3 regions of the Nocardioides daedukensis genome follow, and region 1 is predicted to be linked to each of the others. Evidence: predicted binding sites of a transcription regulator. Region 1 holds the regulator's gene; each other region holds the start of a gene.

What was found. The regulator LexA, encoded in region 1, represses DNA repair genes until DNA is damaged. The targets are predictions, from matches to a motif close to TCGAACANNTGTTCGA.
Region 2: BJ980_RS05290 (HNH endonuclease signature motif containing protein) is a predicted target of LexA. The motif match lies at 5,580-5,595, and genes of this name have one in related genera.
Region 3: BJ980_RS14945 (alpha-ketoglutarate-dependent dioxygenase AlkB) is a predicted target of LexA. The motif match lies at 2,263-2,278, and genes of this name have one in related genera.

Annotation. Positions count from the first base shown of each region.
Region 1 is NZ_JACCAA010000001.1:1,558,546-1,566,356, reverse strand. Features, by position in the region: gene BJ980_RS07745 (zinc metalloprotease) at 1-341, opposite strand, end outside; gene BJ980_RS07740 (alkaline phosphatase family protein) at 443-1,765, opposite strand; gene BJ980_RS07735 (alkaline phosphatase D family protein) at 1,765-3,432, opposite strand; gene lexA (transcriptional repressor LexA) at 3,530-4,255, opposite strand; gene BJ980_RS07725 (LysM peptidoglycan-binding domain-containing protein) at 4,508-4,852, opposite strand; gene BJ980_RS07720 (ABC transporter ATP-binding protein) at 5,090-6,832, opposite strand; gene BJ980_RS07715 (ABC transporter transmembrane domain-containing protein) at 6,829-7,811, opposite strand, start outside.
Region 2 is NZ_JACCAA010000001.1:1,075,903-1,083,713, reverse strand. Features, by position in the region: gene BJ980_RS05320 (YifB family Mg chelatase-like AAA ATPase) at 1-1,303, shown strand, start outside; gene dprA (DNA-processing protein DprA) at 1,300-2,436, shown strand; gene BJ980_RS05310 (DUF6318 family protein) at 2,722-3,108, shown strand; gene BJ980_RS05305 (hypothetical protein) at 3,525-3,887, shown strand; gene BJ980_RS05300 (DUF6318 family protein) at 4,061-4,606, shown strand; gene BJ980_RS05295 (DUF6318 family protein) at 4,882-5,481, shown strand; gene BJ980_RS05290 (HNH endonuclease signature motif containing protein) at 5,610-7,250, shown strand; gene BJ980_RS05285 (tyrosine recombinase XerC) at 7,345-7,811, shown strand, end outside.
Region 3 is NZ_JACCAA010000001.1:3,044,154-3,051,964, reverse strand. Features, by position in the region: gene BJ980_RS14955 (ABC transporter permease) at 1-1,345, opposite strand, end outside; gene BJ980_RS14950 (ABC transporter ATP-binding protein) at 1,351-2,166, opposite strand; gene BJ980_RS14945 (alpha-ketoglutarate-dependent dioxygenase AlkB) at 2,300-2,929, shown strand; gene BJ980_RS14940 (SRPBCC domain-containing protein) at 2,951-3,760, opposite strand; gene BJ980_RS14935 (FAD binding domain-containing protein) at 3,764-4,618, opposite strand; gene BJ980_RS14930 (xanthine dehydrogenase family protein molybdopterin-binding subunit) at 4,615-7,089, opposite strand; gene BJ980_RS14925 ((2Fe-2S)-binding protein) at 7,086-7,556, opposite strand; gene BJ980_RS14920 (sigma-54-dependent transcriptional regulator family protein) at 7,712-7,811, opposite strand, start outside.

The DNA.
Region 1 (7,811 bases):
TGCAGCTTGAACGTGTCCGCCAACGGGTGGTCCGGACTCGCGGCCACCACCGGGGCGCTGCTCGTCGCGGACGCCTTGGCCACCCGGTCGGCGTGGTAGAGCCGACCCTTGGCGTCCAGTCGCATGCTGGCGTCCTCGCGCAGCAGCTGCGTGACCTGGGCGAGGCTCTCGCCGGTCTCGCCCGCAATCTCCTTGACCTTGTCCACCGTGACGCTCTGTCCGGCGGCGGTGCGGATGTCCTGGTCGGCCTGCGACGGGCTCCCCGTCGCAGCCAGGGTGGCCGCGACCAGGGTGGCGGCGAGCAGCAGGCGCGTTCTCGCGCTTCCTCGGTTGGTCCTCACGGTGCGATCACGATCCTGACTACGTCAACGAAGGGCTGGCTGCCTGCCTGCTCAACGCCGCGCGCGGCAATCAGTGACGGCTTACGGCGAGCGGTGCCGACTCAGATGCGGTGCCGGCCGTCCCACGTCTTCGACCCCGTGGGCGCCTGCAGCCCGAAGAACTTCGACACCGTCGGTGCGACGTCCTGGGTGTGCGCGATCGAGCTGGAGCTCCCCCGGGGCAGCCCCTGCCATCCTCCGGCGATGAAGAACGGGATGGACGCGGTGGCCGGGTGGCCGTGATTGCCCGGGATCGGGTTGGAGACCACCGAGGGGTCGCTGAACCGCCAACCGGACTTGCAGTAGACGACGACATCGCCGGCGTGGCCCCCGAGGCGGAGGGTGGGGCGTTCCTTGAGCCGGTCGTGCGCGGAGAGGACACCGGGCTGTGCGCGGGCGATGCGGATCATGCGGTCCACCGCGGTCTGCCTCAGTTCGGCGGGCCCGGTCCAGTAGAGCAGGTCGGCGCCACCGTTCTGGGCGATCTGCACCTTCTGGCTGAGCTCGGGGTCGGCCTCGAGCTTGTCGGTCAGCGAGATCACGTTGTGCGGCAACGACCAGTCCATCGAGTGGTCGGCGAGCACGATCACCATCGTGTTCTGCCAGCGGCTAGTCTGCTTGAGCAGGTCGATGAAGGACTTCAGCTGCACGTCTGTGTTGACCAGGGCTGCGCGGCGCGCGAGCTGCAGCGTCGTACCGGTCAGGTCGGCATGGCCCACCCGGTCCACGTCGCCGAGGTTGACGAACATGAACTCAGGGTCGTGGGTGGTCACCATCTTCTTGGCGGCCTCGATGGTGAACACGTCGGGGGCGTGGTTGGTGATCGGGATCAGCGGCGCGGGCTCCCAGCGGCGGGTGGCCCGGGTGCCGAAGATGCCATAGAGGTAGTCCTTGCTGAGCACCGTCGCGGTGGTTCGGCCGCTGCGGTTGATCTGGGAGATGATCGTGTCGGCACGCAGGTCGCTGGGCCGGTCCATGTCGCGCACGACCTTGGCGTTGCGGTCATAGATCGAGTTGGCCGGCACTCCGGTCTTGTCCGGCCGCATCCCGGTCATCATCATCACGTGGTTGGGGATGGTCTCCATGATCGGCAGGGACCGGGCCCGGGGGAAGTTCATCCCCGAGTCGCGCAGCCGCTTGGTGTTGGGCATCAGGCCACCGCCGATCTCGTCGGGACGGCAACCGTCGATCACCAGCACGTAGCAGCGCTTGCGGTTGAACGGCGCGGCCGTGGCAGGCGCCGCACCCAGGGCGCTGGAGAAGACGAGTCCGGCACCCCCGGCACCGGCGACCTTGAGCAGGGTACGACGATCCGCGGTCACCGCTTCCTCGCCGGTGGCGAGGTCGGGGATCGCGGCGAACCCGGAGCCGTTGTCCTCACACATCACGCACCACCCACCGGGGTGTGGACGCGGCGCAGCTGCTGGGTGCCCGCGAGCGTCTGCCACGAGGCCTGCCAGGTGAGTCCGGTGCTCTTCACTGCTCTGTCTCCGATTGCGTAGTAGTCGCACTGCACCCGGGCCGAGGTGACGTCGAGGACCGAGTAGCCGTGGTCGTCGAAGTTGAGGTGGCGGATGTGTGGGTTGGCGGCGGTCAGGATGGTCTCGACCGCGACCGATGCGGTCCGGCGCTGGACGCCGAGGATGTCCTTGAGGTTGTTGCTGGTGACCGAGGTGCAGACGAACTCCACGCCGGCATTCTCGCGGACCACGGGATAGCTGCCCGGGTCGAAGGGGAGCTCGCACGCCCAGGCGGAGTGGATGTCGCCGGTGAGGAAGACCGTGTCGGTGATCCCCTGGTCGCGGATGTGCTCGAAGAGCACGCGGCGATCGTGGGTGTAGCCGTCCCACTGGTCGATGTTGTAGGCCACGCCGTCCTCGGGCAACAGCTTGGTGACGTCGTTGATCGGATCGATCAGCGCGTCGGGGACGGTGCCGAAGGTGACCGGGGCGATCATCACCGGGTTGCCGACCAGCTTCCACTGGGCCCGCTCGCTGGTGAGGTTCTTCTTGAGCCAGGCGAGCTGTTGTGCGCCGGCGATGCTGCGTTCCGAGGAGCTGGCCTCACCGGAGGCAGGTGACTCCACCGGTGTGCTGCGATAGGTGCGCAGGTCGAGCATGCTCAGCTCGGCCAGCTGGCCGAAGCGCAGGGTGCGGAACAGGCGGGTGCCGTCCCCGAGTGCGGCAGTGCCACTCATCCGCACCGGCATCCACTCGTCGTACGCCCGGTGGCTGCGTGCACGACGGGTGAGCCAGCTGCCTTCGCTGGCGTCGTGGTTCTCGGCACCCTCCTTGTTGGCGTCGTTGGTCACCTCGTGGTCGTCCCAGGTGACGATGAACGGATAGCGGGCGTGCAGCTCCTGCAGGTCGGCGTCGCGCTTGTACTGCGCGTGGCGCTGGCGGTAGTCGGCCAGGCTGACCATCTCGCGCGCCGGCGCGTGCTTGCGGATGTCGACGTTGTCGTTGCCGTAGCCGTACTGGCCGGGGCCGTATTCGTAGATGTAGTCGCCGAGGTGGACGATCGCGTGCAGGTCGTTGCGCTTGGCCAGGTGGCGGTAGGCGCTGAACCAACCGGCCTGCAGGTTCGAGCACGAGACCATGCCCAGGCGCACGCGGCTCGGGGTGGAGGAGTGCGCGGGGGCGGTGCGGGTGCGGCCGACGCGGCTGAAGCGGCCCTTGTAGGAGAACCGGTAGAAGTACCACCGGGCCGGCTGGAGCCCGGTGACGTCGAGCTTGACGGTGTGGTCGTCGCTCGCACCGGTGGCGATCCGGCCCTTCTTCACGATCCGCCGGAAGGCCTGGTCGGTGGCGACCTCGTAGTCGACCCAGACCCGCGGGCCCTTGCCCGAGCCGGGCGTGGAGGTCGACGTCGGCGTGACGCGGGTCCAGATCACCACCCGGTCCGGCATCGGGTCGCCCGAGGCCACGCCGTGGGCGAAGTAGGCAGAAGCGCCCGAGGCGGTGGACCCGCTTGCGGCCACGATGGTGGCGGTGCCGGCGGCGGCTGCGGAGCCCTTGATGACGGTACGACGATCAACGGATGCGGTGGTCACGCCTCATTGAACGACGGCCAAGGCCTCAAGGTGACGCCCGACGGATGTGAGAACCAATCGTTCACCAGGACGTCGCCGATTGGTTCACACCTTTGGTTCACACCTTGCGCAGCACCGCGGTGACGACACCGAGAATGGAGGCGTTGTTGCCGTCGATCGGGTCGTAGGCGTCGTTGTGCGGCATCAACCAGACCTGGCCGTCCTTGCGCTGCAACGTCTTGACGGTGGCTTCGCCATCGATCAGGGCGGCGACGATCTCGCCGTTGCGGGCGGTCTGCTCCTGGCGGATGACGACGTAGTCGCCGTTGCAGATGGCCGCGTCGATCATCGAGTCACCGGAGACCTCGAGCAGGAACAGGGTGCCGTCGCCGACCAGGGACTTGGGCAGCGGGAAGATCTCCTCGACGCGCTCCTCGGCGAGGATCGGGCCACCGGCAGCGATCCGGCCGACGATCGGGACGTAGGTCGCAGCCGGCATGGCGTCGCCGATGCCGGTCTCGTCGTAGTCGACCTCGTCGGCGCTGCCCACGGCGCGGGATGCGGCAGCGGTCTCGGGCATGAAGACCTGGATGGCGCGGGGGCGGTTGGGGTCGCGCTTGATGAAGCCCTTGGCCTCGAGCACCTTGAGCTGGTGGGAGACCGAGGAGGAGCTGGTCAGTCCCACCGTCTCGCCGATCTCGCGCATGCTCGGGGGATAGCCGCGGGTCTCGATCGACTCGCGCAGCGTGGTCAGGATCCGCTGTTGGCGCGGGGTCAGGCCGGTGGCGTCCGGGGGCCCGTCGGGTAGGGAGGTGACCTTTGCCTTCGGGTCCTTCGGTGCCATGGATCTGCCTTCCGCTGTGCTGGTCGTCCTGCAAGAGGGGTGCTGCGCCGTGTTGGGTCTCACGCTAGCCGTCGGAGGCGGCATGTTCAAACACCTGTTCGAACGTGTCGCGGCGTCATGTCGCGGTGTTCTGGGCGGTGAAATGCGCCGTCGTGAAATGCGCCAAGGGGCGGGATCGCCCGGATCCCGCCCCTTGTCTTCCCCATCTGCAGGCCGGGGTCGAGGCGACCTGCAGAAAACTGTGGTGTCCGGTCAGTCGGTGACCGGGACGTGGATCTCCTGGCCGGCGACGAGCATCGACGAGTCCAGGGCGTTGAGGTCCTTGATCGTGGCCATCATGTCGCGCACGCTGCCGTCCTCGGCGAGGTCGGACGAGATGCCCCAGAGGGTCTCGCCATAGCCGACCATGATCACCTCGGTCTGCTGCTCGGAGCCCGACTCGTTGTTGCTTGCCACCGAGGAGGTTCCGAGGAACACCGCGCCGGCCAGCACGAAGAGCAGTGCGGCGACGAAGACCACGAGGCGGCCGCGACGGGTCAGGCGAACCTGCGACGTGCGGAAGCTCGGAATGCTGGGGGTGAGGGTCATGGTGCTCATCAGAAGACCTCCGGGGAAGGGGGTTGGTCGGTGTCGAGCTATGTCTAATGGCGACCACCGACAACGGGTGCCGCTCGATCAGACGTTCGATCGAACACATGTACGAAGTTAGAGCACCTGTTCGAACAAATCAAGCCCCGGGCGAACAAATGTTCGATGCGTGTCGCGGACAGAATGCGAATTCACGACGGGTCGGCGACAAAGGGCAGGGAGCGGCGAAGCGGGGACGGCGGAGCCTCAGCTGGACCAGGCGGCCCAGAGCTCGGCATAACGACCGTCGGCCGCGAGCAGCTCGTCGTGCGAGCCCTCCTCGACGACCACGCCCTCGTGCAACACCAGCACCCGGTCCGCGGTTGCCGACTGGGTCAGGCGGTGGGCGACGACCAGGGCGCCACGTCCCGAGGTGACCGCGAGTGCGGCCTCCTCGAGCTCGCGCGCGCCGGCCGAGCCTGCCTCGGCAGTGGCCTCGTCCAGGACGACGTACCAGGGATCGGCCAGTGCGATCCGTGCCAGCGCCAGCTGCTGCGCCTGGGCAGGTGTCACCGGGTGCGAACCGGTGCCGATCACGGTGTCCAGGCCCTCGGGCAGCAACGAGACCCAGCGGGACGCGTGGACCAGGTCGAGGGCGGCGAGGACCTGGGCGTCCGTGGCCGAGGCGTCGACCAGGGTCACCGCCTCGCGCACGGTGCCGGCGAAGACGTGGAAGTCCTGGCTGATCAACGCCACCCGCGAGCGGAGCAGGGACGTGGACAGGTCGCCGATGGCGGTGCCGGCCAGGGTGACCGAGCCCGACGAGGGAGGCAGTACGCCGGCGGCGATGGCACCCAGCGTGGTCTTGCCAGCACCGGTCGCGCCGACCAGTGCGACCCGCTCGCCGGGAGCGATGCTGAGAGAGACACCCGACAGCACCGGACGTCCTGGCACATAGGAGTGGTCGATGCCGGTAAGCACCAGTGGTCCGGGCGCTTCGGGCAGTGACCCCGGGCGCTCGGGAGCATCCGGCAGCAGGGAGACGCCGGCCAGTCGGGAGAGCGAGGCGCCCGTCGACTGCACCGCGTCGAAGATGTAGAGCAGCGCGTTGATCGGGTTGAACAACCGGTGGAAGTAGAGCGCCGCCGCGGTGACCGCGCCGACCGAGGTCGAGTCGGCGCGGACCAGCCAGAAGCCGGTGGTCAGCACCAGCAGCAGACCGATCAGCTCGGCCCGGTTGGACCGGGCGCCGAAGCGGGTGAGCAGCCGGAACACCGTCATCGAGATGTCACGCGCCTGGGCGGATCGGTTCTCGATCGTGGCGACCTGGCCCGAGGACATCCCGAACGCGCGCACGGTCGCGGCGCCCTGGAGCCCGCTGACCATCACCTGCGCCCGCTCGCCCTGGGCGACTCGCTCGCGGGCATAGAACGGTCCGGACTTCGGCAGGTACCACCGCAGCGCCATCGCATAGAACGGCGCCGCACCCAGACCGGCCAGTCCGAGTCGCCAGTCGAGGGCGAAGAGGCCGACAGCCGTGAACGTGACCAGGACCAGCGAGTTCACCAGGGTCGGCACGATCTCGGTCAGCGAGTTGGCCACCGTCCGGGCGTCGTCACCCACCCGGGAGAGCAGGTCACCGGTGCCGGCCTCCTCCACGCGCGCCGAGTCGAGGGCCAGTGCCTTGTCGAGCACGTCCTCGCGCAACGTGGCAAGAGCAGGCTCACCGGCGCGGGCGAGGAAGGCGACCGAGGCCCAGGTGAAGAGCCCGCCGGCGACGGCTGCCGCCGCGATCACGAGTGCGGCCCGGGTGATCTCGCGTTCGGGTGCGCCGTCGATGACCAGGTCGACGATCGTGCCGAGCATCCACGGTGCGACCAGGGCGCACAGCCCGGCCAGGATGAACGAGGCGATGGTCAGCAGCAGCGGGAGACGACGGCTGGCCACCAGTCGCCACGCCAGCCGGGCGGTCTCCTGGCGCGAGGCGATCGGGAGGATGTTGCGGCTCATCGCAGCACCACCTCCGCATAGGTCGACTCCGACGCAAGGTCGTGGTGGGTGCCCTCGGACTGCACACGGCCCTCGGCCACCAGCACCACGCGGTGGCACTGGGCCAGCAGGGCGGGGGAGGAGGTGATCAACCAGGTCGTACGTCGTGACGCGCCGGCCGTGCGCAGCCTGCGGATGCCCTGCGCGATGCGGTGCTCGGTGACTGCGTCGACCGCGGTGGTCGGGTCGTGGAGCACCAAGATGGGGGCATCCATCGCCAGGGCCCGGGCAAGCGCGATCCGCTGGCGCTGGCCGCCGGAGAAGGTGGCACCGTCCGGGGTGACCGGCTGGTCGAGTCCTTCGGGGACCAGGGACACCACGTCGGCGCAGGCCGACGCATCGAGCAGCAGGCCCAGGGCCCGCTCGTTGAGGCGCCCGGTCGGGTCGACGTTGCTTCGCAGGGTGCCCTCGAAGAGGTCGACGTGGTGCGGGTTGACCAGCAGGTGCGCCTCGCGTGCGGAGCTGCTCAGGTCGCGCAGGGGGAGCCCGCCGAGCGAGATCGTGCCCGAGGTCGGTGTGATCGACCCGTTGACCAGGCCCATCAGGGTGGCGGCCGCGGTCGGGTCGGTGACGGCGATGCCGAGGATCTCCCCGGGCCGAGACGCCAGGTCGACCGCGTCGAGCCCGGGCGCGCTGACACCGCTCAGGCGCAGCTCTGCGGGGGTGAAGACCGGGCTGGACTCGCCCTCCTCGACCAGTCGCGGTGAGGCGAGGAAGTCGACGATGCGTCGCGCGGAGGCGTGGGCGCGCGCCGTGTGCGCGGAGATGTCGCCCAGCATCCCGAGCGGTTCGGCGAGGAACTGGGTCAGGCCGACGACCGCGACCAGCTCGCCGATGGTGATGTCGCCGGAGAGGGCTCGGTGCCCGGCGACGAGCGCGACGGCTGCGAGGAACAGTCCGGCCAGGCCCTCGGTGAGGCCGGCCATTGCGCCATAGGTCG
Region 2 (7,811 bases), 480 kb from region 1:
CCTGCGCGAGTCGCTCGAGGGGACGGTCATGCTCGGCGAGCTCACCCTCGACGGTCGGCTCCGGACCGTCCCGGGCGTGCTGGCCATGACCCTGGCTGCCTCGGCGCGAGGGTTCAGCCGGGTGTTCGTGCCAGAGCCACAAGCACGTGAGGCCGCGATGGTTCCGGGGATGAGTGTCTTCGGGTTCCGGTCGCTGGCTCAGGTGATCGCCGAGCTACGGGGAGTCGAGGTGCCCGAGGCGCCGCCGGTGGACACCAGTACGTCTGGCAACCTGCTGACCTGGCGGGGCGAGTCCCGGTTGGCGGAGGTCGACATGAGTGACCTGGTCGGGATGGCAGACGCGCGCTTCGCGTTAGAGGTTGCGGCGGCCGGCGGTCATCACCTGATGCTGAGCGGGCCCAAGGGTGCTGGCAAGACGTCGCTGGCCGAGCGCATTCCCGGGATCCTTCCGGATCTCGACGTGGATGAAGCGCTGGAGCTCACGGCGATCTGCTCGCTCTCAGGGGTGCTGGACATCGGTGATGAGCTGGTCACCTCCCGACCGTTCTTCGCGCCGCACCACAGCTCGACCCGGGTCAGCCTGCTCGGTGGCGGCACCGGCAAGGTCCGACCGGGGGAGTTGAGTAGGGCTCACCACGGGGTCCTGTTCCTGGATGAGTTCCCGCTGTTCAACAACGACATCGTGGAGTCGCTGCGGCAGCCTCTTGAGTCTGGGGAAGTGACGATCGCTCGCGGCGAGGAGACCGCGACCTATCCCGCACGGGCGATGTTCGTGCTCGCGGCGAATCCCTGCCCGTGCGGCAACTACACCGCAGATCCGACCTCGGGACAGTTCTGCACCTGCGGTGAGGTGCGCCGTCGTGACTATCGACGCAAGCTCGATGGTCCGGTGATGGATCGCATCGACATCACCCGCCACGTGAAGCCGGTCGCGAAGCACGAGGCCAACGACAGGTTCAATCGGCCGGAGTCGTCCACGACCGTCCGCGAACGCGTGGGAGCCGCGAGAAGGATTCAGCTCAATCGGTACGCCGGCCAGCAGTGGCGGGTCAACGGTCAGGCTCCGGGTTCGCGGCTGCGCGAGGAATGGCCGCTGACTGATGCCGCCTTGGATGCGCTCGACGAGGCGATCTATGGCGGGAAGCTGACGCGTCGCGGGGCGACGAGTGTGCATCGACTCGCGTGGACGGTGGCGGACCTGTTTGGTTCGGACCAACCCGGCCTAGTCGAGTTCGATGTGGCGTTGAGATTGCGCACGGGGGAGGCCCTGCCTGCCGACTGTGTGCAGCGGAGGGCCTCATGAGCGGACGAGATGACGAGCGGATCGCGCGCGTGGCGCTCGGCCGACTGTTCGAGCCAGGGGATCGGAAGATGTTCGACTTCGTCAAGACGATGGGAGCGGTCAGGTTTCGCGATGCCTTGTTGGGCCAGGGTCAGTTGGACGGGCTGAAGGACAACATCGCCGAGCGACTGAACGGGCTCGACGCCGAGGCTGAGCTGGACCGGTCGGAACGCAGGGGCATTCGCTTCGTGATCCCCGGTGACGACGAATGGCCTGTCTGGCTTGATCAGTTGGACGAGTGCGAGCCCGGGATGGAGAGCTCGGGGGCGCCCCTCGGACTGTGGGTCAAGGGGCCGCTGCGGCTCAATGAGCTCAGACGCTCCGTAGCGGTGGTCGGGTCTCGCTCATCCACGTTGTACGGCGTCGACGTGGCGGGGGAGATCAGCGCGACGTTGGCCAGCAACGGCAACTGTGTGGTGTCCGGGGCGGCCTATGGCATTGATCAGGGTGCGCATCGCGGCGCGCTTGCGGTCGAGGGACAGACCGTTGCCGTGTTGGCGTGCGGTCTCGACCGCGTCTATCCAGCCGCACACCAGAACATGATTCGTTGGATCGGCGAGCACGGGGCTGTGGTCTCCGAACTTGCGTTGGGGTGTTCGCCGATGCGCCACCGGTTCCTGTCGAGGAACCGGATCATCGCCGGGTTGTCGATGGGCACCGTGGTCGTGGAGGCGGCGATCAGGTCAGGTGCGCTGAGCACAGCGAACTGGACGACTCGGTTGAGCAGGCCGTTGATGGGAGTTCCCGGGCCGGTGACGAGTGAGACATCGGCAGGTGTGCACCAGCTGATCCGCACTGGGGCGGCCACCCTGGTCACCAGGGGAGAGGACGTGCTCGAGCTCATCGGCATCTCGGGCGACCATCTGCTCCTCGAGCCGCGGGCCCCCGAGCAGCCGCGAGATCGGTTGAGCCAACGAGAGGCGCAGGTGCTGGACGCAGTTCCGGCCGCCCAGGAAGTCGGTCCCGAGTCGATTGCGCGCGTCGCCGGCCTCAGCGTGAAGACGGTGGAAGAGACGCTGAGGATTCTCCTCGACCTGGGGTTCGTGAGCACCGGTCGGGACGGTTGGCGACTGACTGAGCTCGCACGATGCTGACCGTCGGAGTTGTCCACAAGCCGACTCTCAGGGCTGTTCGGGGTAGCAATGATCGGCCTATTGTGTTGCCCGGCGTCACCGTTCCGGCGTCATCTCGGGGAAGAGGACGGTCAGATGAAATCAGTGCGACACGGACTTGTCGGACTCGCGTGCGTACCGCTGGTGTTGCTGGCTGCCTGCGGGGATGGCGACTCGAAGTCGGATGAGCCGACGCCCAGTGCTTCAACTTCGGGGTCGGAAAGCTCGTCCCCGAGTCAAGAACCTGCTGATCTTCCAGCAGATGAGGTGAAGCCCGAAGCCTTCGCTGCTCTTTGGATCGACGCCTACAGCGTGGCGACCGATACAGGGGACACGCGTCAAATGCGTGCCATGAGCTCGCCCCAGTGCAAAACCTGTCAGGCACTCGCCGAGCAGGCGGAGGACGTATACGGGGCTGGTGGGAGCATCACCGCAAACGGGGTGACTAATGAAGTCACCGATTACAGGCGATCTGAAGAGTATTCGGACAATCATCTGCTCCTCCAGCTGCGAGTGAAGTCGGCTGCGGGCGTGACGTTGCCTAAACGGGGCGCCAAAAAAATTCCCTTTGAGGCGGTAGATACCTGGTGGGACTTCGAGCTTAAGGTAGTCAATGGAAAGTGGCGTGTTCAGGAAGCAGGTTTCACGCCATGAGGATCTTTGTCGTTCTGATGTTGGCTATCTGCTCCTGGACCACCTCCTTGAACACCTCGGCAGGAGCGTTGGAAGGTTGCCCCCGGTCGAGTTGGACTACGTCCGCTGTTGTTCACAAAGGTCTCAAAATCGGTGTGGAACAGGTCGAAGATTGCCGTGAGGAACCCGCGGCCAAATGGAGACCTCTCACAGCCGCAGAAAAGCAAGGGACCGGGTACGAACTAGGGTTACTCGAAGCGATCTGCCTCCACCCATACGCGTCACTGAGTGACCCGAGTCGAATCGAATACTTCGGGGAGTGTGAATCTGCGAGCGGTCCCAGTACTTCGGTCCTGGTTCGCCGAGCTTTCCAAACTCTGACGATCCCGAAGTCGCAGATCGTTATTCAGCCGCCGGGCGGAGTGACGTTGGTAAACATGGACACCTTGTTCCGGACTGACGCCGCGCCATACGAAGAATCGATCACGTTGATCGGTCGCGATGTGACACTCAAGATCAGCCCGACTCAGTTCATCTGGAACACGGGTGACGGGGAGTCGTTCACGACGACCACTCCGGGTGTTACCTACGACAGGAGCCGTTCGAAGTCGGACTACGTGTCCTACAAGTACCTCAAGCCGGTCAAGAAATTGAGTCCGAGCGTGAATGTGGTCTGGGGCGCCCAGTACAGCGTCGACGGCGGTCCCTGGCAGACAGTCGATGGCACTGTCACAACGACTGGCCCGGGCGCGCCACTTCGTGTCCGCGAAGCGGTCCCGGTGCTCACCTCTGGCGGCTGACTCGACGCCCGTAGCCCGTTCCGAGCGTGAGCAATCGGAGAGCTTTGAGGCTGTCTCCGAGCTATCCACAGGAAGCCGCCGAGGCGTCCCGGGGGAGTGCAGATCCTCCTACGCTGGTTCGAGGCGCCGACGTTCCGGCGCCATCTCGGGAAGAGGACGGTCAGATTAAATCAGTGCGACACGGACTTGTCGGACTCGCATGCCTGTCCTTGTTGGTGCTTGCGGCGTGCGGGGACAAGGACTCGAAGACCGACGAGCCCGGCTCGCCGAGTCCGTCGGCGTCGGCGTCATCCCCGAACGCGGCCGCACTACCGGAAGATCGACCGGCGGACGAGATCACCCCCGCTACCTTCAGCAGGCTGTGGATCTCCCTGTACTCGGACGCCACGACGTCCGGTGACACAGCCAGACTGCGACGGCTAAGCCTGAAGGACTGTGAGTTTTGCGAGTTCTTTGCCAAGGACCTTGAGGACATCTACAAAAGCGGCGGGGAGATCGTCCCCGAGGGGGACGCACACAAGATCGTCGGCATGCAGCCGGCAGTCGAAGGACCAGATGGCAAAACGCGCGTCGAGTGCACAGTTCGCAGTTCCGCTGCGAAGATGACTTTGAAAGCTGGGGCCCCACTCAAGAATTTCGAGGCCGTCAATCGGCATTGGGAGTTTGTCTTGGTCAAGGATCAGGGCAAGTGGCGGATAAGTCAGGTGACGGCCCAGTGAAAGGGGCCGCCGTAGTCTTAATGCTTGTCGGCTCTTGGGTATGTGCGCCTTCTCCGTCCGAGGCAGCGGAGTGGAAATGAGTGAGCGGGGAGCTTGGAGGTCGTCTCCCGAGTTATCCACAGGAAGCCGCTGAGGCGTCCCGGGGGAGTGCGGATCCTCCTACGCTGCTGCGAGACGCCGACGTTCCGGCGTCATCTCGGGAAGAGGACGATCAGATGACTTCAGTCGGACAAGGTTTCGTTGGGCTCGCTGCGACTGTCATTCAGTGTGTGTCGATGGGGAAGGTGCGCCGGTGGTGTGCCGCCCCCATCGTCGCAACGATGATGGCGGTGTCAATGACTGGCTGCGCAGACGACGAGGATTCGAAGTGGCGGTTGTTGGGGACCGATGCGCTGCCGTCGAATCACGATGACTCGCGCATGCCGGGCATTTCTCCGGGCACTCATCGAGCCAGCGAGGTAAGCGGCGCCGCCTTCGTCACCGCCTATTTCATCGAGAGCGGGGTGGCCGGCCATACAGGAGACACCACAAAGCTGAAATTGATGGCAGATCCCGGGTGCCTCGCCTGCGCCGCGACGGTGGGCGCTATCGAGGAGTTCCATGCCGCCGGCGGCACCCAGAAAACTGACGGACAAGCACACACCGTGACCTCGATCGAGATGCTCGGCACGACGGAGTCCGCTGGGATTCGATATGACGTGACGATCCAGGTCAGCGCTGGGCGGGCCCGCAAGTCCGCAGACGACGAACTCTTCGAATTCGAGGGAGAGCAGCAACGCTGGTTGGTGGATGTGACGATCACCAACGGCGATTGGAAGATCGCCGAGATTGGCTACCCGGACGGCGCGGAGCCTGACCTGGGGTTGCGGTTGTAGGCCGATCCTGTCGGTGGCTCGTGATAGTGGCCGGGAGGTCCAAACCTCCCTCTGACCTGCGAAAATAGTTCTCCACAGATTGCCAGAAGGCCTTGTCGACGAACAAACGTTCGACCTAAAATCGGGTCATGAACCCGGCCTCTGAACTCCCCACATGTGAGACCGCTGACGCGGTTCTCGGGGACGCGGCGCGACTGCGCAGGGTGGCCGACGATGCCGAGCGCGGCATCCTCATGCGCGCCGTGCAATGGGCAGACCTGCACCCAGCGCCGGAGGGGGACGACCCTGCTCCGGGTGCCCGCGATGAGGCGAGTGGTCGCGAGTCTGATGCGCACTCGGCGCGTCCGGCGGTGGCATGGGACAGCACGGCCGAGTTCGCGCTGAGTGTCGGCATCCCGCCCTCGTTCTCCGATCACTTCTTCGACCAGTGCCTGGAGCTGCGCCACCGCCTGCCGAGGACCTGGTCGCGCGTGCTGAGCGGAGAGCTGACGGCATGGCGGGCCCGGCGCATCGCAGACGTCACGCTGAACCATCCCGTCGACGTGGCCACTTACGTGGACGAGCACGTATGGGCCATCGCCCACAAGGTCGGGCTGATCACCCTGGCGAAATTGCTCGACGAGGCGATGCTGGCGCTCTATCCGGAGGAGCGTGAGCGCGAGCGCCTCGACGCGCTCGACAGGCGGCAGGTGAGACTGCTCAAGGACATCTCCGCCAACGGCGTCGCCACGATGATCATCGAGGCCGACCTGAAGGACGCCTTGGACTTCAATGACACCGTCTCGAAGTTGGCGCACCTGCTGAAGGAGGCCGGCTGCGAGGAGCCGCTGGACGTACGCCGTGCGCTGGCGATCGGCATCTTGGCCGATCCGGGCCGCGCGCTCGACCTTCTCGAGGGGAGCGGTGAGTCGGAGGGGAAGACGCCACGAGAGCGTCGCAAGAAGATGACGATCGTGCTGCACCTGGCCGATGCGGCGCTGAGCGGTCTCGGCGGCGGACACGTGGGCCGGATCGAGCGTGGTGCCAAGCCGATCTCCGTCGAGATGATTCGCGACTGGTGTGGGCGCACGGACACTGCCGTGACGGTGCTCCCGATCGTCGACGACCGTGACCACGTCGACGTGGAACGCTACGAGATTCCCGATCGGCTCACGGACCAAGCCGATCGCCGCAGTCCGTGCTGCGTCTTTCCGTGGTGCCACCGCTCATCAGTGGCCTGCGATCACGACCATGGTGTGCCGTTCGGCGCCGGAGGCATGACCTGCTCGTGCAACATCGCACCGCTGTGTCGTCGCCACCATCGGCTCAAGACCCACACCGCCTGGTCCTATGACGTGCTGGAGCCGGGTGCCTATCTGTGGCACTCGCCCTTCGGTCGCACCTACTTCCGCGACAACCTCGGTACGGCGGACGTCACGCTCCCCGGCGAGGTCGACGACCACAACGGTTGTTTCGATACCCGCGATCCCGATCTGGCCGGAACCGGCCCGGACACGGCAGGCACTGGCCCGCCGGGGATCGATCCGGAACGTCTTCGACAACGAGTCGCGCGGATGCGCGAGCGGATGGCGCGCGTCCACGACGTACGCGGCTGTTCCCGGGTGGTCCCGGACTTCCAACCCACCGATTTCCTGCCCTGGGACATTACCGACGATGATGACCCAGCCACTGCTCCGCGTCGGCCCGGTGAGCCGGTCCCACCGGGGGAGCGTGACTGGCAGCGCAGACCGATCGTCGAACAGTTCGACGACACGCCCCCACCCTTCTGATGACCGGCACCACCCGCGCACTCCACACCCTTAGTCTTCGGGTGTGGAGTCACGCGCGTCAGTAGATGAGGTTCCGGAGCATCTTCCGGAGCCGATGGCGAGAACCCTTGGCGACTACGAGCGCCACCTGGTCTCCGAGCGCGACCTGACCAGCCACACCGTCCGCGCCTACACCGGCGACATCGCCTCGATGCTCGCCCACGCGGCGAAGCTCGGACACCAGGACGTGACCGGAGTCGACCTGCGGACCCTGCGTAGTTGGCTCGCCAAGCAACAGAGCATGGGCAAGTCGCGAACGACGATTGCCCGGCGGGCCACAGCCGTACGTGTCTTCACCGCTTGGCTGGCCCGCACCGAGCGGTCCGCCAGCGATGCGGGCAAGCTGCTGGCGAGTCCCAAGGCGCACAAGACTCTCCCTGACGTGCTGCGCGCGGACGAGGCCAAGGATCTCGTCGAGCAGGCCGCCGCGCTGGCCGACGACGACAGCCCCGTCGGCGTCCGCGACGTCGCCATTCTCGAGCTGATGTATGCGACCGGCATCCGGGTCGGCGAGCTCACCGG
Region 3 (7,811 bases), 1.5 Mb from region 1:
CCAGCAGTGCACCGAGACCGATCAGGGAGAGGCCGAGGCTGCCCTCGCCCATGAACCCGAAGACCATCGAGGCGGCGCCGGCCAGCACCAGCACGGTGCCGACCACCAGGCGCCGGCGCAGGGTCGACTCCGGCATCGCCACGTCGTCACGCAACGCGGCCATCGGCGGGATCCGCGAGGCCCGGATCGCCGGGGTCACCGCGGCGACGGCGGTGACGACCAGGCCCACGGCGTAGGCCCAGAAGATCGTGGACGGCGAGATCGAGAAGACCGCCGAGCCGAGGTCGAGCCCGAACGTCGCGAAGAGCTCGCGCAGCCCCATCGCGAGGAGATAGCCCAGTCCCAGGCCGAAGGTGGAGCCGACCACCCCGACCGCGAGCGCCTCGGCGATCACCGAGCGGTTGACCTGCTTGCGGGATGCGCCCAGTGCCCTCAGCAGCGCGAGCTCACGGCTGCGCTGCGCGATCAGGATCGAGAAGGTGTTGATGATCAGGAAGATCCCGACGACCAGGGAGACCCCGGCGAAGACCAGCAGGAAGGTGGTCAGGAAGCCCATGATCTCGTCCAGGCTGGCCTTGTTCTTCTCGACGTACTCGTCGCCGGTCCACGCCTTGACGCCCTCGGGCAGCACCGCCTGGGCCCGGTCGGCCAGCTCGCGCTGGCTCACCCCGTCCTCGGCGTTGAGCGAGATCGCGTTGTAGGCGTCCTTGCCGTCGAGGAAGAGGTCCTGCATGTACGTCGCCTCGAGCAGAGAGAGCGTGGCGCCGTTGGTGCCGCCGGCGCCGAACTCCACCAGACCCACGAGCTCGGCCTCGACCTTGGGGGGCGTGGCGCCGGTGACCAGGGTGACGGTGTCACCGATCTCGTAGCCGGCCTTGTCGGCGGTGTCGACGTCGAGCGCCACCTGCTTCGGTCCGTCGGGCATCCGGCCCCGGTCGACGGTGAGGATCGGCTTGCCGGTCATCGACCGGGCCGAGGTGGGGTTGAAGGCGAGTCCGGGCGGGCCGTTGCCACCGATCACCTTGCCCTTCGTGTCGAGCACGAAGACCGACTGGAGCGAGATCATCGGGTGCACCGACTCGACGCCCTCGAGCTGCTCCAGCTCGGCGACCACGGAGGCCGGGATCGTGCGGTTGTCCTGGGCGGAGTCGAAGTCCCCTGCCCCGTCGTAGGCGATCTCGACGTCCGCGGTGGAGCCCTCGATGATGTCGTCGAACGTGCCGCCCATGGCGTCGGTGAAGATCAGCGTCCCGGCCACGAACGCGACGCCTAGGACGATCGCGAAGCCGGAGAGCGCGAGCCGGACCTTGCGGGCAAGCAGGTTGCGCCAGGTCACCTTCCACATGGCGCTCAGCCTCGCGCTGACCGCGGGGCGGCGGCATCGGAGGATGCCGGCCCTGTGGGCACAGGTGCCTCGTTCGCGAGCTCCTGCATCTTGGCCAGGATCTGGTCGCGGTCGGGGTTGCGCAGCTCGTCGACGATCTTGCCGTCGGCGAGGAAGACGACGCGGTCGGTCCAGGCGGCGGCGACCGGGTCGTGGGTGACCATGACGATGGTCTGTCCGTGCTCGTCGACGCTGCTGCGGAGCAGTTGCAGCACCTCGGCACCCGAGCGGGAGTCGAGGTTGCCGGTCGGCTCGTCGGCGAACACGATGCTCGGGCGGCTGACCAGGGCGCGGGCGACGGCGACGCGCTGCTGCTGGCCTCCGGAGAGCTCGTTGGGCTTGTGCGCCAGTCGCGAGCCGAGGTCGACGGTGGCGATCACCTGGTCGAACCACGCGCGGTCCGGCTTCTTCCCCGCGATCGAGATCGGCAGGGTGATGTTCTCCTCCGCGGTCAGCGTGGGGACCAGGTTGAAGGACTGGAAGACGAAGCCGATCTCGTCGCGGCGCAGCCGGGTCAGCGCCTTGTCGTTCATCCCGGACAGCTGGTGCTCGCCGATCTGGACCGACCCACTGTCGGCGCGGTCGAGGGCTGCGCAGCAGTGCATCAGGGTGGACTTTCCGGACCCGCTGGGGCCCATCACGGCGGTGAACTCGCCGGCGTGGATGTCGAGGGTGACGTCGTCGAGGGCCCGGACCTCGGCCTGCCCCACGCCGTAGGTCTTGACCAGGTTCTGCACCCGGGCTGCCGGCGCGGCCGTCCCGGTCGATGCGCGAGTTGTCATGGCGACAAACCTAGGCGATCCGGACCGGTGCGGGGCAAGTGCTTTGCCACCGGTTCCGGGGCGACTCAGGGTGAACCCCGACACCGGCAATATTGATCGAACGCGTGTTCGATCAACTGCTAGGCTGTCGCACATGAGCGTGCAGTTCCAGGCAAGCCTCTTCGATGCCGCACAGACCACGACGCCGGCGCTGACCGGCCTGGCGAGCACCCGGCGTACGCCGCTGTCCGCCGGCGCGTGGATCGACATCCGGCCGAACTGGGTGAGCGGTGCCGACGACGTCTTCGCCGCCCTGGTCGACGACGTGCCATGGCGCGCCGAGCAACGCCAGATGTGGGACAAGGTGGTCGACGTCCCGCGACTCGTGCACACCTACATGCCCGGCGACCCGCTCCCCCACGCCCTGCTCGACGACGCGCGCGACGCGCTCTCGGACCACTACGCCGACGAGCTGGGCGAACCGTTCGTGTCAGCTGGATGCTGCTACTACCGCGATGGCCGTGACTCGGTGGCCTGGCACGGTGACGACCTGGGTCGCGGACGGCACCAGGACACCATGGTCGCGATCGTCTCCTTCGGCGATCCGCGACGGCTCCAGCTGCGCCCGCGCGGCGGCGGGACGTCGGTCTCGTTCACGATGGGCCACGGCGACCTGCTGGTGATGGGCGGATCGTGCCAGCGCACCTGGGAGCACGCCGTGCCGAAGACCGCGCACGCCGGTCCCCGGATCTCGGTGCAGTTCCGGCCGCGCAACGTCTTCTGAGCGACAGGCCTGGTTGCGAAGTCAGTCGCGACAGCAGCGACAGCAACGGCGACGCCTGCGGATCCAGACCACCACGGCCAGCACGCCCAGGCCCGCGGCGATCTGCTTGCCGTAGGACTTGAGCAGGATCGGGAGCACGGTCGCCCCCAGGTCGAGCGCCTGATCGGGGGCGGGCGGGGCGGACGAGCCAGCACCCGACGAGCCCGAGGCGGCCGGTGGCGAGGTGGACGAGCCAGCGGCTGACGAGCCCGGGGCAGCCGCGGACGGCACCGGTCCCGGCCCGGAGGCCGACGAAGGACCGGAGTCCGGATCACCTCCCGGCGCGACCGACGCAGGCGCACCGGTGGGCACCGATGCCGGCCCGGCATCGACATCCGCCTCGCCAGCACCGCCGACCTTCGTCTTCAGGCACTCGACGAACTGACCGAGCAGCTTGTCGCTGATGTCCTGGATCACGCCGCGCCCGAACTGGGCGGGCTTGCCGGTGATGTTGAGGTCGGTCACCACCGTCACCCGGGTCTCCGCATCACTGACGGCGACCATCGTGGCAACGACGTCGGCCCCGGCTGTCCCGTTGCCACGCTTGTCCTTGCCCTTCGCGGTGATCTTCATGACGTGGGCGGCTTCGTCCTTCTCGGTGAAGCTGCCGGTGCCGTTGTAGACCAGGGCGATCGGCCCCAGCTTCACCTTGCAGCTGCCTGTGAAGGTGTCGCCCTCGATCGAGGTGACCGTCGCCCCCGGGAAGCACCCGGCCACCGACTCGAGGTCGTTGAAGGCCAGCCAGGTCTCGTCGATCGAGGCCGGCACGGTGAACTCGTGGGTCAGGTCCACGGCTCAGCCTCCGATCGCGGCGAGCACCGCGCGACGGGTGAGCACGACGGCGAGGTGCCGGCGATAGTCGGCGTCCCCGTTGAGGTCCGAGGGCGGGTTGGTGCCCTCCGCGACGCCCGCAACGGCACGGCGTACGGCGTCCTCGGTCGCCGGCTGACCTGCCAGCGCCGACTCCACCCCCTGCGCCCGCAGCGGCACCGACCCCATGTTGGTCAGCCCGATGCGCGCCTCGGCGATCGTGTCGCCCTCGGTGCGCACCGTCGCGGCCACGGCAACGATGGGCCACTGGTGGACCACCCGGACGAACTTCTCGTAGTGCGCACCCCAGCCGGTGTGCTTCGGGATCCGGACCGCGGTGAGGATCTCGTCGTCACCGATCGCGGTGGTCATGAAGTCCTCGAAGAAGTCGGCCGCAGCGACCGTACGCTCCCCGCCGGCCCCGGTGATCACGAACTCGGCCTGCAACGCGAGTGCCGGCGCCCCCAGGTCGCCGGCCGGGTCGGCGTGGGCCAACGCACCGCCGAACGTGCCGCGGTGTCGGATCTGGGCGTCGGCGAGGTGCTCGACCGCCCGCTGGATGAGGTTCGCGTGCTCGGCGATCAGCGGATCCGTGCGTACGTCGGCATGCGTGGTCATCGCGCCGACGACCAGGGAGTCGCCCTCGTCGCGCACGCCGCGCAGGCTCTCGATGCGACCGAGGTCGATCACCCACTCCGGCGCGTTGAGCCGCATCCGCAGCACCGGCAGCAGGCTCTGGCCGCCGGCGATGATCTTGGCCTCGTCACCGTGCTCGGCGAGCGCCGCCAGGGCCTCCTCCAGGGTGGCCGGGGCCAGGTAGTCGAACTGGGCCGGGATCATGAGTCTGCTCCGTCCGTGCGGTCAGCGGTGCCCTGGTTCCCGGACGCGGGATCGAAGTGCGGCGCGGCCGCCTCCGTGGTCGGTTCGCCACCACCCCCACCGGAGTCGTGGATCGCGCGCCAGACGCGTTCGGGAGTGCACGGCATCTGGATGTCGTTGATGCCGAAGTGGCGAATGGCGTCGACCACGGCGTTGACCACGGCCGGGGTCGAGGCGATGGTGCCGGCCTCGCCCACGCCCTTGGTGCCGAGCGTGTTCGTGGTGGCCGGCGTGGTGGTGTGGTCCACGTCGAAGCTGATCGTGTCCGCCGCGGTGGGGACCAGGTAGTCCACGAAGGACGCCGAGACCAAGGTGCCGGACTCGTCGTAGACCGCCTCCTCCCAGAGCGCTTGGGCGATTCCCTGGACCAGCCCGCCGTGCACCTGACCGGCGACGATCAGCGGGTTGATCACGTTGCCGATGTCGTCGACGCAGGTGTACTTGCGCATCTTCACCGCACCGGTCTCGGTGTCGATCTCCACCGCACACAGGTGAGTGCCGTGGGGATAGTTGAAGTTCACCGGGTCGAAGGTGGCATCGCTGTCCAGCGACGGCTCGACACCATCGGGCAGGTTGTGGGCCGCGAAGGTCGCCAGGGCGATCTCGCCGATCCCCATCCCCTGGTCGGTGCCACGCACGGTGAACCGTCCGCCCGCGAAGTCGAGGTCGTCCGCAGACGCCTCGAGCAGGTGGGCCGCGATCGGCTTCGCCTTCTCGACCACCTTGTCCGCGGCCCGGACCAGTGCCTCACCGCCGACCACCAGCGACCTGGAGCCATAGGTGTCCAGGCCCTTCGGCGTCACCTGGGTGTCGCCGTGCAGCACCTCGACGTCCTCGAACGGCACTCCGAGCCGGTCGGCGACGATCTGGCTGAACGCGGTTTCGTGCCCCTGACCGTGCGCCGAGGCGCCGGTGAGCACCTCCACCTTGCCGGTGGGCAGCATCCGTACGCTCGCGTGCTCCCAGCCGCCGGCGCCGTAGTCGAGCGAGCCGAGCACCCGCGAGGGCGCCAATCCGCACATCTCGGTGAACGTCGAGACCCCGATGCCCAGCTGGACCGGGTCCTTGGCCTCGCGGCGCCGCGCCTGCTCCGCACGCAGCTCGTCATAGCCGAAGTGCTCCTTGGCCAGCGCGGTGGCCGCCTCGTAGTTGCCGGAGTCATATTCGAGCCCGGCCACCGAGGTGAACGGGAACTCCTCGTGCTTGATCCAGTTCTTCTCCCGGATCTCGAGGGGGTCGACGCCGAGCTCGACGGCCAGCTCGGTCATCATCCGCTCGATGGCGAACGTCGCCTCCGGACGTCCGGCACCGCGATAGGCATCCGTCCAGGCCTTGTTGGTGAGCACCGTCTGGACCTGGAAGCGATAGCTGGGGAACTTGTAGATCGCGTTGTACATGAACGCGCCCAGCACCGGTACGCCGCCGCCGATCAGCGCCACGTGCGAGCCGAGGTCGGCGAGCAGGTCGACCTTGAACCCGGTGACCGTGCCGTCCTTCTCGGCCGAGAGGGTCAGCCGCTGCCACTGGTCGCGCCCGTGGTGGGCCGCCATCATCGACTCCGAGCGGGTCTCGGTGAACTTCACCGGCTTGCCCAGGCGCCGAGCCATCACCATCGCGATGAACTCCTCGGGAGTGGTCTGCAGCTTGCCGCCGAACCCACCTCCGACATCCGGGGCGATCACGCGCACCTTGGACTCCGAGACGCCCAGGACCGCGGCGAGCAGGAACCGCAGGATGTGCGGGACCTGGGTGGCCGACCACATCGTGATCTGCTCACCGGTCGGGTCCACCACCACGGAACGGGGCTCCATGAAGGCGGGGATCAACCGTTGCTGGCGATATTCGCGCTCGATGACGATGCCGTCCTGGCGGGCCTTGGCGATCGCCTCCTCGACGTTGCCGCCGGTGCCCGCGTCGGCGGAGTCGAAGACCCACAGCGCCGACTTGTTCGTGCCCAGGTCGGGGTGTGCCAGCACTGTGTCCTCGGCCGACTCCTTGAGGTCGAGTGCTGCCGGGAGCTCCTCGTAGTCGACGTCGACCAGCTCGGCCGCGTCGCGGGCAGCGGCCGCACTGCGTGCCACCACGACAGCGACGATCTCGCCGGCGAAGGTGGCCCGGTCGATCGCGACCGGCGGGTGCGCAGGGGTGACCTGGTCGGGGGTGATCGGCCACGCGTTCGGCAGGCTGCCCTGTTCCTCGGCGATGTCCTTGCCGGTGATCACGGCGACCACGTTGGGCGCGGCCTTCGCCTCGGTGGTGTCGATCGAGGTGATCCTGGCGTGCGCGAACGGGCTGCGCACCATGCTCATGTGCAACATCCCGGGCAGGGTCAGGTTGTCGGTCCAGCGGGTGCGGCCGGTGATCAGCCGCTGGTCCTCCTTGCGGCGCCGATCCTTGCCGATCTCCGCTGCCGGCTGCTCGGTGACGGTCATGACCCGACCTCCTGGCCCGACGCCGTCTGCACGGCGCGCACGATGTTGTGGTAGCCGGTGCAGCGGCACAGGTTGCCCTCGAGCCCCAACCGGATCTCGTCCTCGGACGGCTTGGGGTTGTCGTTGAGCAGGTCGATGGACTGCATGATCATGCCGGGGGTGCAGAACCCGCACTGCAGTGCATGGCACTCGTGGAACGCGGCCTGCATCGGGTGCAGCTCACCATCCTTGGCGAGCCCCTCGACGGTGGTCACCTCGTGTCCGTCGGCCTGGACGGCCAGCACGTTGCACGACTTCACGCTCCGGCCGTCGAGGTGCACCGTGCAGGCGCCGCAGTTGCTGGTGTCGCAGCCGATCACGGTGCCGGTCTTGCCGACCTTCTCCCGGAGGTAGTGCACCAGCAGCATGCGGGGTTCGACGTCGTCGGACACCGTGGCCCCGTCGACGGTCATCTGGATCTTGGTCATGTGATCTCCCTGGAACGCTCTGCGGAGGGGGTGACCCAGCTCACACTAGGAGCCGCTGGTTGGGCAAAGGTTGGCCCTGCGCGCAGGGACACACAGGGGACACACCGGGGGCAGTGCGGGGACACTGCGGAGACACACCGGGGGCACTGCGGCGCTCAGCGGGAGTTGCGCGCGGCGGCCAGCTTCCCCTTGAGCAGCGGCAGGGCTGAGTGCGCCGGAGCGGTGGCGAGTGCGGCCACCGCGCGCTCCAGCACG